Regions from separate parts of the Clostridium fermenticellae genome, predicted to be linked through region 4. Evidence: riboswitches for the same ligand, from Rfam matches in the RefSeq annotation. Region 4 holds a riboswitch; each other region holds the start of a gene.
The links. A riboswitch is a leader RNA that binds a small molecule or an ion and turns the genes downstream of it on or off. The one in region 4 is predicted to bind thiamine pyrophosphate.
Positions count from the first base shown of each region.

Region 1 (4,444 bases), 500 kb from region 4:
TTGAAAAGCAGGTATCAGATAATGTAATTGGTGCAAGTATAAATAAAAATGGGATGATTAAATTTAAAGCTACCAAAATTGGAGGAGATACTGTTTTATCTCAAATTGTAAAGCTGGTAGAAGAAGCTCAGGGATCGAAGGCACCTATAGCTAAACTTGCAGATATTGTGTCTGGATACTTTGTTCCAGTTGTCATGTCACTGGCACTTATTGGTGCAATTTTATGGTATATAAACGGACAAGATCTGGTATTTTGTCTTACAATATTTATTTCAGTACTTGTTATAGCATGTCCATGTGCACTAGGACTTGCAACGCCGACAGCTATAATGGTTGGAACAGGAAAAGGAGCAGAATATGGAGTTCTTATAAAGAGCGGTACTGCACTTGAAGCTACCCATAAAGTAAAAACAATTGTATTTGATAAAACAGGAACAATTACTGAGGGAAAACCTAAAGTTACAGATATTGTAACAGTAACTGGTGTTGATAAAGACTATATTTTAAAGTTGGCCGCATCAGCTGAAGCTGGTTCAGAACATCCGTTAGGAGAAGCTATTGTTGAGAATGCAAATTTTCTTCGAATAGAATTAGAAAAGATAGAGTCTTTTAAAGCTATTACAGGGTATGGTATAGAAGTTTTTATCGATAGTAAAAAAATACTTCTTGGCAATAAAAAATTGATGGATAAGAATGGTATTAATTTAGAGAAGCTCAATATAGTTTCAGAAAAATTATCTGGAGAAGGAAAAACACCTATGTATGTATCTGAAAATGGAAAAATTCTTGGAGTAATAGCTGTAGCTGATACAGTTAAACAAAATAGTAAGAGATGTGTAGAAAAATTACATTCGATGGGAATTGAAGTAGTAATGATAACTGGTGATAATGAAAGAACAGCTGGTGCAATAGGGAAACAGGTTGGAATTGACAGGATAATTGCAGAGGTATTGCCGGGAGATAAAGCAGAGGAAGTAAAGATGCTTCAAAGTGAAGACAGGAAAGTGGCTATGGTTGGTGATGGAATAAATGATGCTCCAGCACTGGCTCAGGCAGATATAGGAATTGCAATAGGCTCTGGAACAGACATTGCTATTGAATCAGCAGATATAGTTCTTATGCGTGGTGATTTAATGGATGTAGTTACAGCTATAGAATTGAGCAGAAAAACAATAAAGAATATAAAGGAAAATCTTGCGTGGGCGTTTGGATATAATACTCTTGGCATACCAGTTGCGATGGGAGTGCTTTATATATTTGGTGGTCCACTCTTAAATCCAATGATTTCAGCTTTAGCAATGAGTTTAAGTTCGGTATCAGTTTTGACAAATGCTTTAAGATTGAAAGGTTTCAAACCTTTAATTTAATATAAATATTGAGAGGAGAATATATTATGAAAAAGAAAGTATTTATTGAAGGAATGAGCTGCAAACACTGTGTTGCTCATGTTGAGGAGGCTCTTAAAGAATTAGATGGAGTTAAAAAAGTAAAAGTAAGTTTGGATGATAAAAATGCAGTTGTAGATTTTAAAGATGAAATTGAAGATAGTGCTATAAAAGCTGCTGTTGAGGATGCAGGATATGATGTAGTTAAGATAGAAAACATATAGGCCTTAGTAAGAATATTTTAATAATTTGACACATTTATTTTATAAATGATATACTAATTTATGTTGATATTTTTAAAATCATATATTGTTGGGGAGGCAGAAACACTGTTTGAGAGGAAACTGGTAGGTTTCGACCCGTAAAACCTGAATTGGATAATGCCAACGGAGGGAATTACAGTAAGTAATCAAATAAATTTGTTTAGTATAAAGACCTCTCTTCTATTTTTGAAGAGAGGTTTTTGTATGCTTAATAACTCATGTAGGATGTGTAATTGTATGAAATGTAATAATTATGGTAAATCGATTTACAGGATTTCAGCTATTGTTTTTCAGGTTATGCTTATATTCTTATGGCAAATACTTGTAGATAAAGGAGGAATACCTAAATATATTCTTCCATCGCCTAAGGATGTGGCAATAACTTTATTTGAAATCTTTCCTATACTTATTCCTCATATTTATGTTACCCTGGAAGAAGCAATTATTGGTTTTTTAATTTCTATAGTATTTTCAGTAATAATTGCACTGCTTATGGATAATATAAAAATTGTAAAGGCCTGTATTTATCCAATACTTGTTATATCGCAAACAATACCTACTATAGCACTTGCCCCGATATTTATAATATGGTTTGGGTTTGGCATACTCCCTAAAGTCATTGTAGTTGTTTTAGTATGTTTTTTCCCAATTGTGATAAGTCTTGTAGATGGACTTGAAAGTGCTGATGTAGATATGCTGAATCTTATGGACACGATGAATGCATCTAAATTTCAGAAATTTAGGTATGTAAAATTTCCTGGGTGCCTGGGTTCATTTTTTTCAGGACTTAGAATAGCAGCAACATACAGCATAATGGGAGCTATAGTTGGAGAATGGCTTGGAGGAGAGAAAGGTCTTGGAATATTTATGGTAAGAGCAAAAAATGCATATGCACTTGATCAAATATTTTCAGCTATATTAGTTGTAGTGATTTTAAGTATGCTATTGTTCTTATTTATGTATGTACTTCAATACATATTTATGCCGTGGCAAAGGAAAGACAGAGAGAATATTAACAAATAGTGTAATATGAAAGGGGGACGTTGGGAAATTAACCCAGCACGATTTAAACATGTATAAGAGAAAAATATTTAAAATTTTAACATCAACTGCACTTATAGGTATACTGCTTATTGGGTGTTCTTCTGGAAATGAAACATCAAAGGAAAAAGATAGTAAACCTCTGACAAAGGTAAAGGTAATACTTGACTGGACACCAAATACAAATCATACTGGACTTTATGTAGCTAAGGATAAGGGATATTATAAAGATGAAGGATTGGATGTTCAGATAATTCAACCTTCCGATGGAGCTGTTGGTAATTTAATAGCTGCCGGTAAAGGAGATTTTGGAGTAAGCTATCAAGAAGATGTAACTTATGCAAAAACTTCAGATAATCCTCTTCCAATAAAAGCTGTAGCAGCTTTAGTTCAGCATAATACATCTGGATTTGCGTCACCTAAGGATAAAAATATAAGTACTGTAAAGGATTTTGAAGGAAAAACATACGGTGGATGGGGTTCACCTTCGGAAAAAGCTGTAGTTCAGTCTGTTATGCAGAATGGAGGGGCCGATTTTAATAAACTTAAAATTGTAGATATTGGTACTCAAGATTTTTTTGCAGCTACGAAAAAAAATATAGATTTTGCATGGATATATGAAGGATGGACAGGTATAGAAGCTAAAGTTAAAAATATACCGCTCAATTTTATAGAACTTAGAAAATTAAATCCTGATCTGGATTATTATACACCTATACTTATTACAAATAATAATACTCTTAAGAATAAACCGGAATTAGTTAAAAAGTTTTTAAAAGCAACACAGAGAGGATATAAATATTCCATTGATAATCCTGAGGATGCAGCTGACATATTAGTAAAAAATGCACCTGAGATAGATAAAAAGCTTGCAGTAGAGAGCCAAAAGTATATGAACACAAAGTATATTGATGATGCCCCAAGATGGGGAGAAATGAAGTCTTCTGTTTGGAATAACTATACTAAATTTCTTATGAGTAAAAATCTTATAAAAAAGAATTTGAAAGCGGAAGATGCATTTACAAATGATTTTCTTCCATCCAAATAGTAGTAAAGGAGATATAATTCTTGAATAAATCCAGTATTTTAAAAAAAGTTGTGCTTAAAGATGTGTCAAAATCCTTCGATGGATATAAAATAATAGACAACATAAGTTTTGAGGTTACTGAAGGAGAATTCGTAAGTCTTATTGGACCTAGTGGGAGTGGAAAAAGTACCATATTAAATATAATTTCAGGTATACTAAATCCGGACAGTGGTGATGTTTATGTTGATGGAGATATAAGTTATATGCATCAAAAGGATTTGCTTCTTCCGTGGAAGAAGGTAATAGACAATGTTGCAATGCCGCTTTATATAAAAGGGGAGAGTAAAGTTTGTGCCAGAAATAAAGTGTTAAAATATTTTGATATGTATGGGTTAAAGGGATATGAATATAAGTATCCATCAAAATTGTCTGGAGGAATGAGACAGAGGGCAGCTTTTCTTAGAACCTATATGGCTTCGGATAATATTATGTTGTTAGATGAACCGTTTGGAGCTTTGGATGCTATAACAAGGACAAAAATGCAGAACTGGCTTTTAAAGATTATAAAGGATTTAAATATAACAATATTGTTTATAACGCATGATATAGAAGAAGCTATATATCTTTCAAATAGGATTTATATACTTTCAGATAAGCCGGCCAGTATAAAGAGTTCAATATATGTCGATTTACCTGAGGATAAGACGAAGGATATTATAACCTCAGAT
Region 1 is NZ_CP032416.1:1,562,951-1,567,394, reverse strand. Features, by position in the region: gene D4Z93_RS07355 (heavy metal translocating P-type ATPase) at 1-1,367, shown strand, start outside; gene D4Z93_RS07350 (heavy-metal-associated domain-containing protein) at 1,394-1,609, shown strand; TPP riboswitch at 1,689-1,797, shown strand; gene D4Z93_RS07345 (ABC transporter permease) at 1,886-2,671, shown strand; gene D4Z93_RS07340 (ABC transporter substrate-binding protein) at 2,721-3,737, shown strand; gene D4Z93_RS07335 (ABC transporter ATP-binding protein) at 3,758-4,444, shown strand, end outside.
Region 1: linked by a shared signal. The riboswitch ahead of D4Z93_RS07345 (ABC transporter permease) and the one ahead of thiC (phosphomethylpyrimidine synthase ThiC) in region 4 are both predicted to bind thiamine pyrophosphate.

Region 2 (4,444 bases), 280 kb from region 4:
ACTATAACAAATAATAAAGATAATATTAATGATAATATGGATACAATTATTGCCATTAATATATTTCCGCCAGATATTAAAAAACCACCTATAAATCCTATTACTATACCACCAATTAATATTATATTTTCAGCAGATGAACTGCCTTTACTATCTGACGTATTTGCATTAAGAGTTTCTTTTACAGATGATATTATTGTAGGTATAAGTTTTATAGCACCTATAAATCCTCCAGATAACATCATGCCCGCTCCTACATATTTTACATAACTTCCTGCTATATCAGCAACCTGCATTGCATTTATATTTACCTGAGGATTATTCCATACAGTCGCGCCACCTTCTCCAAGAGAAATAAAATACCCTATCAAAGGTGTAATAGCAAAATTAGATAATATTGATCCGGCAAACATAGTTAGCGCTACATCTATACCCACTATAAATCCTATGCCTAAGAGTAAAGGATTAGCTTCAACTTCAAATTTCCACTTATAGAAAGCTTCATTTACATAACTTATAACATTATTAGCTACATTAAAAAATGAACTAGTTACAAGAGTTATAACACCTCCTATAGAAAATCCAATTCCCATAAACTTCACAGATTCTTTAACCCCTTCTGAAGCAACAAGTGTTTCAGATATAGCCATCGATTCAGGATACATAAGATTTCCATGTTCTTGAATAATTAAATAATTATACACAAGAGAAGCTGCTCCTACTCCAAACAAAACTCCTCCTATTCCAATAACAAATCCCTCTAAAAAAGAAAAATGCGCTCCTATCAAAAGTATTGCTGGTAAAACAAATATCATACCACTAGCAATAGATTCTCCACCACTTGACATGCCTTGTACCAAATTTTTACCAAGAATTCCTTTTTGTTTGGCAAACATAGCTATAAATACAGAACCTATTATAGAACCTGGTATGCCAGCTGCAACTGTAAGTCCTGATTTCATACCTGAGTATGCCGTTGATGCTGCAAATAATACTGATAAAATAATTCCAATAGTTAATACAGCGGCATTTCCGCCAGATTTAGATCCATCAGAAATATACGGAACATAATCTATTCCGGATACATTGCCATATGCGCCTTTAGACAATTTTTTATTCATAATTCTTGCCTCCTTTTATACATTATCTTTATAATTATAACATAATTTCCAGCAAAATACAGTTCGAAATTCTTCTAATAAATAAGATTTATTAATTATAAGATTCATAATACTTAAAATATTATATGTTGTTTTTTATTTTCTTCCACGTACTTCAATTTAAACAATATTTATAATATATCAAATACATAAAGAGGTTAATTATATCCACAAACGCTCAAAAAAGACATATGGTTTCACTTAAGAAATCATGTGTCTTTTTAATTTAAAATTCTGTCTTATTTACAGATACATCTTTTTTTATAATTGGTACCTTTTCACAAATTTCCATTCCTAATCTTTGTTGAATCTTTATAAGCATACCATTTTTATTTAAAGCACCTAAAAACACAAGCGCAATTACTCCCCCAATTATTGTTGCAGTAAAAAATAGCGGAACATAAAACATAAGTGAAAGTTCTTTCCTTCCCCAAAAATATGTCATTATCGGCGATGAAACAACTGCTCCTATAATGCCGGTGCCTATAGTTTCTCCTAGTGCCGCAAATAACAAATTATTTCTAGATATCCTATATAAAACTCCTGATAAAAAAGCTCCAAATACAGCACCTGTAAGAGCTAAAGGTGGTATTCCCATAATAAGCATTCTTATAATTCCAATTAATACAGCACAAAGTAATGCATACCAAGGTCCCAAAATAACTGCACACGTAATATTGATGACAGATGACATAGGACACATTCCTTCAATACGTAGAATTGGAGAAATAACAACTCCCATTGCTATCATCATAGCTAACATAAGTTTTCTTAGTAATTTTGACTTTTTTTTCATAAAAATAGGCCTCCATAATAGTATAGTTTGCCAATGTTATCATACAGAAAATACTATTATTTAGGTATAAATTTAAGACAACTAGATAGCATTTTACCATATAATTATATTGGTCGGTCGAAGCTCAAAAGCTTCCTCTCACCTTGAAACACAAGTTCCCTAGCTATTTAGTTGTTACATTAATTAAAAAGTACCGGGCGCTCCCCCGCTGCTTATATTACACAAAAAGAGTATACCCGATCCTAACATTAAGGAAGATATACTCTATTTACATTCATTAATTAAAAAATTCATAAACAAATATTTCCTTACGTCAGGATTACCCGAATCAAGTTATGGGTCGAAGCTATAACTTCCTCTCAGCCTGTATATATATACAAGCTCCCCTTTTTTTAATAATTATATCATACACTATTTTTATATGCAATATTACATTACTATTATAATTTTAAAATAATTACAATTTTTTCTTTAATTACTTTAGAAATAATTAATTTTTCAAGTATATTATTAACAATTTCTTAATATAATTCTATCGAGTGATTTTTAGCTTCAGTTGAATTTATAAATTTAGAAATAAGGTGATACTATTGGAAACATTTAAAAAAATAACCTCTAAAAAAATAGACAGACTTTTTATAAAAATAAATGATATAATTTTCAACCAGATACCAATACCAATATGTCTCGTTAATTCGGAGTGTAAAATTGTAACTTTTAATAATTCTTTTAAAGACTATTTTAACCTTAAACTTGAGAATGAAAAAGGTAAATTTGTAGGAGAAGTAGATCCCAATGCTAGATTTCCTGTTATTTTAAAAACCGGAAAAGCCGAAATTAATAGAAAGCACAAATTTCAAGGCAGAGATATAATAGTACATAGACTTCCCCTTCATTTTAACAATAAATTGATTGGCGGAATTAGTATAACTATTATAGGAGATTTAAATTATATTTATAGATTAGTAACAGAAAACAATCTAATAAAAAACTTAAAATCTTATAAAAATAATCAATCTGCTATCTCCGAAGTATATAAAGCTAAATATACCTTTGATGATATACTATCAAATTCCAATTGCCTAAATAATTGTAAAGAGCAAGCTAAGTCTTTTGCTGAAACAGACTTGACTGTTCTAATAACTGGCGAAAGCGGGGTTGGAAAAGAGCTTTTTGCTCATTCTATTCATAATTACAGTAAAAGGAGAAAAAATCCTTTCATAAGTATAAATTGTGCAGCAATACCAGAAAGTTTAATAGAGTCTGAGCTCTTTGGACATGAGGAAGGTTCTTTTACTGGAGCTACAAAGAATGGTAGAATGGGAAAATTTGAATTAGCCAATACAGGTACGATTTTTTTAGATGAAATAGGAGATTTACCACTCAAGATGCAAGTAAAACTGCTTAGAGTTCTGCAGGAAAAAGAAATAGAACGAGTTGGAGGTAATAAAATCATAAATTTAGATATAAGAGTTATAGCAGCTACAAACTGCGACCTTCAAGAAAAAGTTAATTCTGGTACCTTTAGAAAAGATTTATTTTATAGACTTAATGTCTTAAACTTAGAAATACCTCCTCTTAGAGAAAGACCTTCTGACATATCCCTTTTAATTGATAACTTTATAAATAACTTTTATAAAAAATATGGCATATGTGGTGAATTTACTGAAGATGTTTTAAAAACATTATGTTTATATAAATGGCCTGGAAATGTAAGAGAACTAAGAAATATTGTAGAGAGAATGCTGGTTATTTCTAAAGAACATTCAATTAAAGTTGACAGCATACCTGAAAACATATTGAATAGCAGCAAGGAATCAATGGATGCTAATATAAAACAACTTATTAAAACCAAAACCTTCAGCCCATTAAAAAGCAGCGTCTTTAAAACAGAAAAGGAACTTATAATAAATACTCTAATAGAAAATAACTTTAACAAATCTAAAACTGCAGAAATCTTAGGCATACCTAGAATGACTTTATATAGAAAGTTAAAGGAAATAAATTTGAAATAGATTTCACAATTTAATTATAAATAATTAATTAAATTGTGACTAAAACTAATATGCAGAGACATGCTCACAAAATGAAAATATTTATAATACTGAAATTTGGTATAGGGTTTATAAATGAAAGCTTAACTTCGACTTGTAAACCCTATATCCTGAAGGATAATTGATTTATTGAATCTTCTTATTATTGATTAGGAAAGATAGTCAATACTAACCTGAACATATGCTGCTACCCCTATTGGTAAAGCGTCTTCATCTACTTTAAAATAATTTGAATGATGTGAATAACAACAATCTTTTGATTCATTTCTTCCTCCTAGAAGCATCAAAGCACCGGGCACAGATTCCAGGTATTCCGAAAAGTCTTCAGAACCCATTATCTTTTCAGTTGCTATAAAACCATCTTCTCCGACTATCTTTGCAACAGATTTTTTGGTAAATTTAGCAGCCTTCTCATCATTAATAGTTACACCACA
Region 2 is NZ_CP032416.1:1,341,322-1,345,765, reverse strand. Features, by position in the region: gene D4Z93_RS06445 (OPT family oligopeptide transporter) at 1-1,121, opposite strand, end outside; gene thiW (energy coupling factor transporter S component ThiW) at 1,387-1,956, opposite strand; TPP riboswitch at 2,243-2,354, opposite strand; gene D4Z93_RS06435 (sigma-54 interaction domain-containing protein) at 2,547-3,971, shown strand; gene D4Z93_RS06430 (M20 metallopeptidase family protein) at 4,160-4,444, opposite strand, start outside.
Region 2: linked by a shared signal. The riboswitch ahead of thiW (energy coupling factor transporter S component ThiW) and the one ahead of thiC (phosphomethylpyrimidine synthase ThiC) in region 4 are both predicted to bind thiamine pyrophosphate.

Region 3 (4,444 bases), 1.3 Mb from region 4:
CTTCTGGAGATCCATTTACTGCGGCTTGTATTCAATCAGAAGGAGATCCAATAATAGACTTAACTGAAGATTTGGCTGCAGAACAAAAAGCCAGAGGAACGTATGAATATCTTCTTAATTTTGCTGAAGATCCAGATGTAATAGAACCATTGAAATTCTTGAGGGAAAGAGAAATTGTTCATTACCAGAGATTTGGAGAGGCTCTTAGAATAGTTCAGGAGTATTTACAGGAACCTAAGTTATTTATTATGCCTAAAACGAAATTTACTAAATAAATATTCATTTTTATTTGCTTATATATTTTATTGAATTAAGAGCCTATACTGCTAATTAGTTAGCATAAAGGCTCTTTTTGTATTTATTTTTATAATTATTTATGGATAAATATTGACAAATAATCAGCAAAAGAGATTATAATATTAAGTATATGAACTAAAAGGGGGTTAATTTTATGATTTCAAAAGAAATGTATGAATTAGGCAGTAAAAAATCGACTATAAGAGCCATTGCTGAATATGCAGAAAAACAGGCTAAAGTAGTTGGAAAAGAGAATATATATGACTTTAGTTTGGGAAATCCTAACGTTCCAGCACCTGAGTATATTAAAGAAACTATAATTGATATTTTAAATAATGAGGATTCGTGTAGTGTACATGGGTATACAGCAGCCTATGGAGATCCGGAATCGAGAGAGTTAGTAGCCAAGAGTTTGAATAAGAGATTTGGTACAAACTTTTCGGGAAAAAATTTATTTATGACGGCCGGAGCAGCTGCATCAATAAGTATATGTTTTAAAGCATTAGGTGAAAGAGATGATGAATTTATAGCTTTTGCTCCCTACTTTCCTGAGTATAAATGTTTTGTTGAATCCACAGGGTCAAAGTTTGTAGCTGTTAAAGCGAATGTTTCTGATTTTCAGATTAATTTTTCAGAATTTGATAAGAGAATCAACGAACATACTAAAGCTGTTATTGTAAATTCTCCCAATAATCCAAGTGGTGCAGTTTATTCAGAGAAAACAATTATCAAGTTGGCAGATATATTAAAACAAAAAGAGAAAGAATATAATCATCCAATATTTTTGATATCTGATGAGCCTTATCGTGAGATAGCGTATGATAATGTTGAGGTACCATATCTACCCAAATATTATGATAATACTTTGGTATGTTATTCATACAGTAAATCTTTTTCATTGCCTGGTGAAAGAATTGGATATATAGTGGTTCCCAATGAAATCATTGATTTTGATGTAATATTTGCAGCTATTGCCGGTGCAGCCAGAGTTTTAACACATGTAAATGCTCCATCATTGTTTCAGAAAGTAGTTGCGAGATGTGCGGGCCTGCCTTCAGATATAAGTACATATGAAAATAACAAAGATATATTATATAATGGTTTGATTGAAGCTGGATTTTCATGTGTAAAACCAGATGGGGCATTTTACTTATTTCCCAAATCATTAGAAGCTGACGATGAGGCTTTTTGTGAAAAGGCAAAAAAATATAATTTATTGCTTGTTCCGGGAAAGGATTTTGGTTGCCCAGGACATTTTAGAGCTGCTTATTGTATTAAAACTTCAACAATTGAAAAATCAATTCCTTTGTTTAAAAAATTAGCAGAGGAATATAAATAACATTCTAATAATGATAGACAAACAGTATTGAATAAATCAATGTGAACTGTTTGTCTATATTTTGAACTGGAATTATTCTTTTCCTACTTAGGTTATTGTGTTAATTCTTATTTTGCTGCATGCAATTTTTCTATTAATTGTTTAGCAGCTTTCTGACCTGAAAGAAGCATACCTCCAAAAACCGGACCCATTCTCTGTCCGCCTAAAGTGGCATTAGCAGCCATACCGGATACATATAGTCCTGGATATACTTCACCAGTGTTTTTAACGACCTGATCTTCACCACGATCTGCCCACATTGTTTTTTCTCCCACAAAACTTCCGTTTTCGGTATTTAAAACGTTTCCTTGTTTAGCTACAAGTTTATTCACTATTGATGCATCATGACCTGTGGCATCAAGTATATATTTTGATTCTATCATTATTGGATCAATAGGCATTTTTGTTTTTTCAACGGCAGCCCAGTTAATTACAAGTCCTGCAATGCAATTATCCTTTTCTATTACGTCTTCTACGGATATTAAGTTTAATATTTTAGCTCCAGCTTTAACTGCTTTTAGAGTTAGCGCAGAAACACATTCTATAGAATCAACTGTATAATAGTTTTCTTCATATTTTTTATAATTAACGTTAAAGTCGTCCAGAATGCTTCGGGCACTTTCCTGAATTACAATTTGATTCATCATCATGCCACCTCCCCACATGCCGCCTCCAATACTGAGACTACGCTCTATAATGGTTGTCTTAACTCCGGCTTCAGCAAGGTAAGCTGCAGCTACCAAACCTGATGGACCTCCTCCGACGATGATTACATCTGAATATAATATGTCTTCAAGTTTATCCTTGTAAGTATCAATAATAGCTTTTGAAATTTTGGTGTCTTCTAAGTACATTTTTTTAACTCCTTTCATTTATAGATAAATTAAAAGCACACCCTTAGGAAAAGGTGTGCGAAATATTTTAAACCTTCCCTACGCGGACATTACTCCGATCAAGTTATAAGGGTCAGGTGCTTAATAGTCCTTTCTCAGTCCAAAACATGGACTCCCCGCTAAAATATATTTAATATTCATTTTTTAATAATTGTTAAACGTTAAGAATTCCTAACATATTTTATAGTAACACAAAAATACTAATCTTACAATATATTTATTTATAAAATTAATTTACAAAAAAAGTCCTATAAGTACATAAATTCAATAATATTACAGAAATATATTGTATGTTCTTTCAAGTGGTAATTTATACTACTCCTATATTTGGTTTGTAAAAAATACTTTTTAATAATATAATTTTGAATAAGTATTGAAATATTTAAACAATTATATATTATTTAATTTTTAGAGGAGATGGTAGGTGTATGAAAACAGTAAAGTTAGGTAAAACAGGATTAATTGTAAGTAAAAATGGATTTGGAGCACTTCCGATACAACGTATTTCAAAAAAGAACGCTGTTTATTTATTACAAAAGGCATTTTATAATGGAATCAATTATTTTGATACTGCAAGAGCATATTCAGATAGTGAAGAAAAAATAGGAGCTGCGTTTTCTTACATAAGAGATAAGATTATTATAAGCACTAAAACAGCGGCACAAAATGCTGATGAATTCTGGAAAGATTTAGAACAAAGCTTGAAGAATTTACAGACGAATTATATTGATATTTATCAGTTTCATAATCCATCATTTTGTCCAAAGCCTGGAGATAAATCTGGACTTTATGATGCAATGCTTGAGGCAAAGAAACAGGGTAAAATACGATTTATAGGAATTACGAATCATAGGATGACTGTCGCAAAAGAAGCTATATCATCAAAACTATATGATACACTCCAATTTCCTTTTTCGTATCTTGGAGGGGAATCAGATATAGAAATAGTTAATTTGTGTAAGGAAAATAATATGGGATTTATCGCAATGAAGGCACTATCCGGTGGGTTAATTACAGATTCAGCTGCTGCATATGCATATCTTTCACAGTTTAATCATGTTGCGCCTATTTGGGGAATTCAACGTGAAAATGAACTTGATGAATTTTTATCTTATAATGACAATCCACCAATTTTTACGGATAATATGAAAAAACAGATTGAACATGATAGAAAAGAATTATCCGGAGACTTTTGCCGTGGATGTGGATACTGTATGCCATGTCCGGCTGGAATTCAAATTAATGATTGCGCAAGAATGAGTCTTCTTCTCCGTCGTGCACCGAAGGATGATTACCTTACTAAGGAGTGGCAGGAAGAAATGAAAAAGATTGAAGGGTGTCTTCATTGTAATAACTGTATGAGCAAGTGCCCGTATAAATTAAATACTCCAGAGCTTTTAAAAAAGAATTATGAAGATTACAAAACCTTTTTATAGGGTTTGTAACTGAAAGCTTAACTTATGCTCCGATCGGGATTTCCAAAATACGTAACGTAAAAAATTTCTAGTAAGTCTAAGCTTGCGTTTAAAAAAATCTAAGCAGATTTTATAAACTCACTTTGTTCAAACATATAAAATCCACTAAGATTTTTAAGAACACTTCGCTAAGACTTACTACAAAATTTTTTAATGTGCCTTAATTTTAGAAATCCCGGTCTGCGCATAAGTTAATTAATTTTAAATTGATTTATCTCATCTTTAAGTTCCTCTGCTAAAGTTTTAAGCTTTTCTGAATGTCTTGTAAATTCCTGCATAGTTGCAGATATTTCTTCGCTGGATGCAGTAACTTCTTCGGAAGCCGAGGCTGTTTCTTCAGATATGGATGAGATATCTTCAATTTCAGCTAATGTAGATTGTTTCTTATCATTCATATCAAT
Region 3 is NZ_CP032416.1:2,575,235-2,579,678, reverse strand. Features, by position in the region: gene D4Z93_RS11900 (manganese catalase family protein) at 1-275, shown strand, start outside; gene D4Z93_RS11895 (pyridoxal phosphate-dependent aminotransferase) at 452-1,636, shown strand; gene D4Z93_RS11890 (sulfide-dependent adenosine diphosphate thiazole synthase) at 1,744-2,529, opposite strand; TPP riboswitch at 2,588-2,697, opposite strand; gene D4Z93_RS11885 (aldo/keto reductase) at 2,997-4,004, shown strand; gene D4Z93_RS11880 (methyl-accepting chemotaxis protein) at 4,235-4,444, opposite strand, start outside.
Region 3: linked by a shared signal. The riboswitch ahead of D4Z93_RS11890 (sulfide-dependent adenosine diphosphate thiazole synthase) and the one ahead of thiC (phosphomethylpyrimidine synthase ThiC) in region 4 are both predicted to bind thiamine pyrophosphate.

Region 4 (4,444 bases):
ATTCTTAAGATCTTAAATTTCACAGACTTCTTTAATATTGCATTGTTTCTCATATAAATTCCTCCTTAAGTAACTCATATTAAAATATTACAATTCAATTATCGTAGATAATACCATATTTATTAATATATCTTTAAGATTAACCTTTTTAGTTATAATAATCATATAAAATATCAACTTATTGCTATTTAACACAAATACCGACAAAAAAAGAAGAACTGCTGATATTATTCAGCAGTTCTTTTAATAAATTTTATAACTTCAAAATTTAATTATCATCTCTTAATATATTTATATTTTTACCCTCCATAACTTTATTCATATTCCTAACAGCGCACATTTTTCCACACATTGTACAAGTTTTTTCGTCTTCCGGTCTAGAGCTCTCTCTATACATTCTAGCCTTATCTGGATCTATTGCAAATTCAAACATTTTATTCCAGTCAAGTTCTCTTCTTGCTTTAGCCATACTATTATCTATATCTCTAGCTCCATTGACACCTTTTGCAATATCTGCTGCATGTGCTGCTATTTTAGTTGCTATAATGCCTTCCTTCATGTCATCTAAATCTGGTAGTCTTAAATGCTCTGCCGGTGTTACATAACATAAAAAATCAGCCCCGTAGGTTGCTGCAATTGCTCCGCCAATTGCACTAGTTATATGATCGTAGCCTGGTGCTATATCAGTCACAATAGGTCCTAGAACATAAAATGGTGCATCATGACATAACTTTTTTTCCATCATCATATTAGCTTCTATTTCATTTAAAGCCATATGCCCTGGTCCTTCTATCATTACCTGTACATTTCTTTTCCAGGCTCTCTTCGCAAGTTCTCCCAGTGTCATAAGTTCTTTAATTTGACTTGCATCCGTTGAATCATTCAAACATCCAGGTCTGCATGCATCTCCAAGACTTATTGTAACATCGTACTTTTCACATATATCAAGAACCTTATCAAAATATTCATAAAATGGATTTTCTTTATTATTTAGTTTCATCCATGCATAAAGAAGACTTCCTCCTCTGGATACAAAATTCATGAGTCTTGGATTTCTATTAAATACTTCTGCTGTTTCTCTATTTATACCTGCATGTATAGTCATAAAATCAACACCATCTTTTGCATGCGTCTCTATAACTCCCAAAAGTTCCTCAGCTGATATATCCTTTAATTCCTTATCATAAAAACCAACAGCATCATACATAGGTACAGTGCCTATCATAGCTGGTGACATACCTATAAGCCTTGTCCTAAATTCTTTGGTTTTTCCAAAACAGCTTAAATCCATTATAGCCTCTGCCTTCATATCTATTGCTTTTTTCACCTTATCAAGTTCTAAATCAATATTACAGCAATCTTTTGAAATACCTAAGTTTACATTTATTTTTGTTTTTAATCTCTTTCCAACTCCCTCTGCACTTAAATTTTTGTGATTTTTATTAGCTGGAACAACAACCTTTCCCTCTGCAATAAGTTTCATAAGTTCATTAACATCCATATTCTCTTTTTCTGCCACTGTCTTAATTTCATCTGTAATTATCCCTTTTCTTGCTGCATCCATTTGTGTCGTATAATCCATTTTAATACATCTCCTTTTTTGCATAAAAAAATAGAGAAACATGTAATGCTTCCCTATCTAAACTTTTTATACAACTCTATATTTAAAGTTATGTAAAGTTTTTCCTACGTTGGCATTACCCAAATCAGGTAGTACGGGTCTAAGATTCTATCTCACTCTCAGCCTATAATACAGGCTCCCCAAAACAATACTATTATTTAACTAATTAATATCACATATTCATGTATATGTCAATAATCATCAGACTTAAATTCTTTAATTATTCTCTTTTATAATATTTTTACTCGATAATTTATAGGAATAGTTGACAAATGCTATCTTTTTAATTGACATCACTAAAGTCAGCATAATAACGGATGACAATGCAATCAAACCTCCTGGCGCACAGCCAATATAATATGAAGAAAATAGACCTATTAAAACATCCACAACACTAAATAGTATTGAAGATACAAGAGTAATTTTAAATCCTCTTTTAAGTTGCAGTGCAGTTGCTACTGGCAGTGCAATCATTGAACTCAAAACAAGAACTCCAACTATTCTTATTGAAACAGAAACTGTAGCAGCAACCAATATTAAAAATATATAATTTACAAGTTTAACCCTGATTCCAGATATTGTTGCTGCTTCTTCATCAAAAGCAATGAAGACAAGTTGATTATACAGGAAAAACATCAATATATATGATATTATACTAAGTATTAAAACCGTATATAAATCTTCCTTAGTTACTGTAAGGATACTTCCAAATATAAATGAATCAACATTTGTATGAAGTTCTCCAGAACTCATTATCGTAATTGCAATTCCTACACCTAATGACATCACTATGACAAGTATAAGTTCTGCATACTTTTTAAAATAATTCCTCAAAAATTCAATTAAAACTCCACATATTGAAGTAAACAAAAATGCAACAGCAATAGGATTTTTTTGTGCCAAAAGTCCTACCGCAACTCCAGCAAGTGAAGTATGCGAAAGAGTATCTCCTATCATGGAATATCTTCTAAGCACTAAAAATATACCTATACAGGGGCATAAAATAGAAATTAGGATTGCTATTGCAAAAGCATTTCGCATGAATGTATAATCAAACATAAAATTTATTACCTCCATTGGCTTCCACGTATTCATTAATGTACGTTTCTGGTTTGCACATATGTCCATTACCATTTGCAATGTGATATATAAGAGATGAATTTGAAATCGCTGCCTTAAGGTTGTGTTCTATTGATATGACCGTTATACCTGTATCTCTGTTTAAACTTTTAATCAATGAATAAATCTCTCTTTGGCTTTTTATATCAACACCAGTAGACGGCTCATCTAAAATAAGCAAATGAGGATTTCCCATTAATGCTCTTGCTATAAATACTTTTTGACATTGTCCTCCTGATAAATTGCCTATTAATGAATTTTTAAATTTTAACATACTCACTCTATCCAGGCTCTTTTCAACTATTTTTTTATCCTTTATTTTTAATATTTTTCTATAACAATCAAGCATTTCATAAACTGTAATTGGAAAATCAGAGTTTAAAAAATCAGATTTTTGTGCTACATATCCGACATTCTTAGCATCATTAACTATAGTGCCACTTGTAGGCGATAATATATTAAGTATTAATTTTATCAATGTTGATTTTCCACAACCATTTTCGCCCAATATAGAAACATATTCTCCATCTTTTATAGTAAGATTAATATTATTTAATATATATGGCGCAAGATTATTATAAGAAAAATATAAATTATTGATCTTAAGCATGTATATGTCCTCCTATTATTTATTGACAAATTCAATTCACATAATATATTATATATGTAAATGCAAATGATTTGCAACATAAATTTTTAGGAGTGATAATATGTTGAAGACAAAAAAAGTGCTTGCCATATTTATAACTGCAACTATAATATTATTTTTTACTGGATGTGGTAATAATATACATAAAGATACTGTAAAGAATTCAAATTCAAAAATAAGAGTTGTAGTTACATTTAACGCTCTTCGTGAATTTGCCTATGCTATTGGTAAAGATAAAATAGATATAGAAACCTTAGTACCAGAAGGAACAGAACCTCATGATTTTGAACCCAAAGTAAAGGATATGAGAAATATAAGTGATTCAAAAGTCTTCATATATAATGGTTTTGGAATGGAAAACTGGGTAGATAAAACCCTTGAATCAATAGACAATAAAAATTTGATTGTTACCAATGCCTCAAAAGGAATAACTCCTATAAAAAATGGTGATTCTAATGAAATAAAGGAGCATGGTCAATATGATCCTCATATATGGCTTAGTCTAAAAAACGCTAAAATTGAATCAAAAAATATAAGAGATGCACTTGTTAAGGCAGATCCCTTAAATAAATCTTACTATGAGAAAAATTTCAATGATTTTTCTAAGAAAATAGATGCACTATATAATTCTTACAATGAGAAATTAAAATCAGTTCCAAATAAAAGTTTTGTTACAGGGCATGCTGCATTTGCATATCTCTGCAGAGATTACGGATTAGAACAAAGAAGTATAGAAGATGTATTTGCATCTGAAGAGCCAAGTGCAAAACAACTAAAGTTACTTACTGATTACTGCAGAAAAAATAAAATTAAAACTATATTTGTTGAAGAAATGGTAAGCCCCAAAATATCTGAAACTCTGGCATCAGAAGTCAATGCAAAAGTTAAAAAAATATACACAATTGAAAGCAAAGAGGACAATAAAGATTATTTACAATCTATGGCTTCAAATTTAGATTTAATTTACAACAGTTTAAAGTAATTGCCGGCAAAAAATTACCGGCAATTACTCAGTTTATATTTATATAGGGTTTGTAATTCTAAGCTTAACTTAT
Region 4 is NZ_CP032416.1:1,058,687-1,063,130, reverse strand. Features, by position in the region: gene D4Z93_RS05115 (methyl-accepting chemotaxis protein) at 1-53, opposite strand, end outside; gene thiC (phosphomethylpyrimidine synthase ThiC) at 269-1,582, opposite strand; TPP riboswitch at 1,667-1,774, opposite strand; gene D4Z93_RS05105 (metal ABC transporter permease) at 1,838-2,680, opposite strand; gene D4Z93_RS05100 (metal ABC transporter ATP-binding protein) at 2,673-3,350, opposite strand; gene D4Z93_RS05095 (metal ABC transporter substrate-binding protein) at 3,451-4,371, shown strand.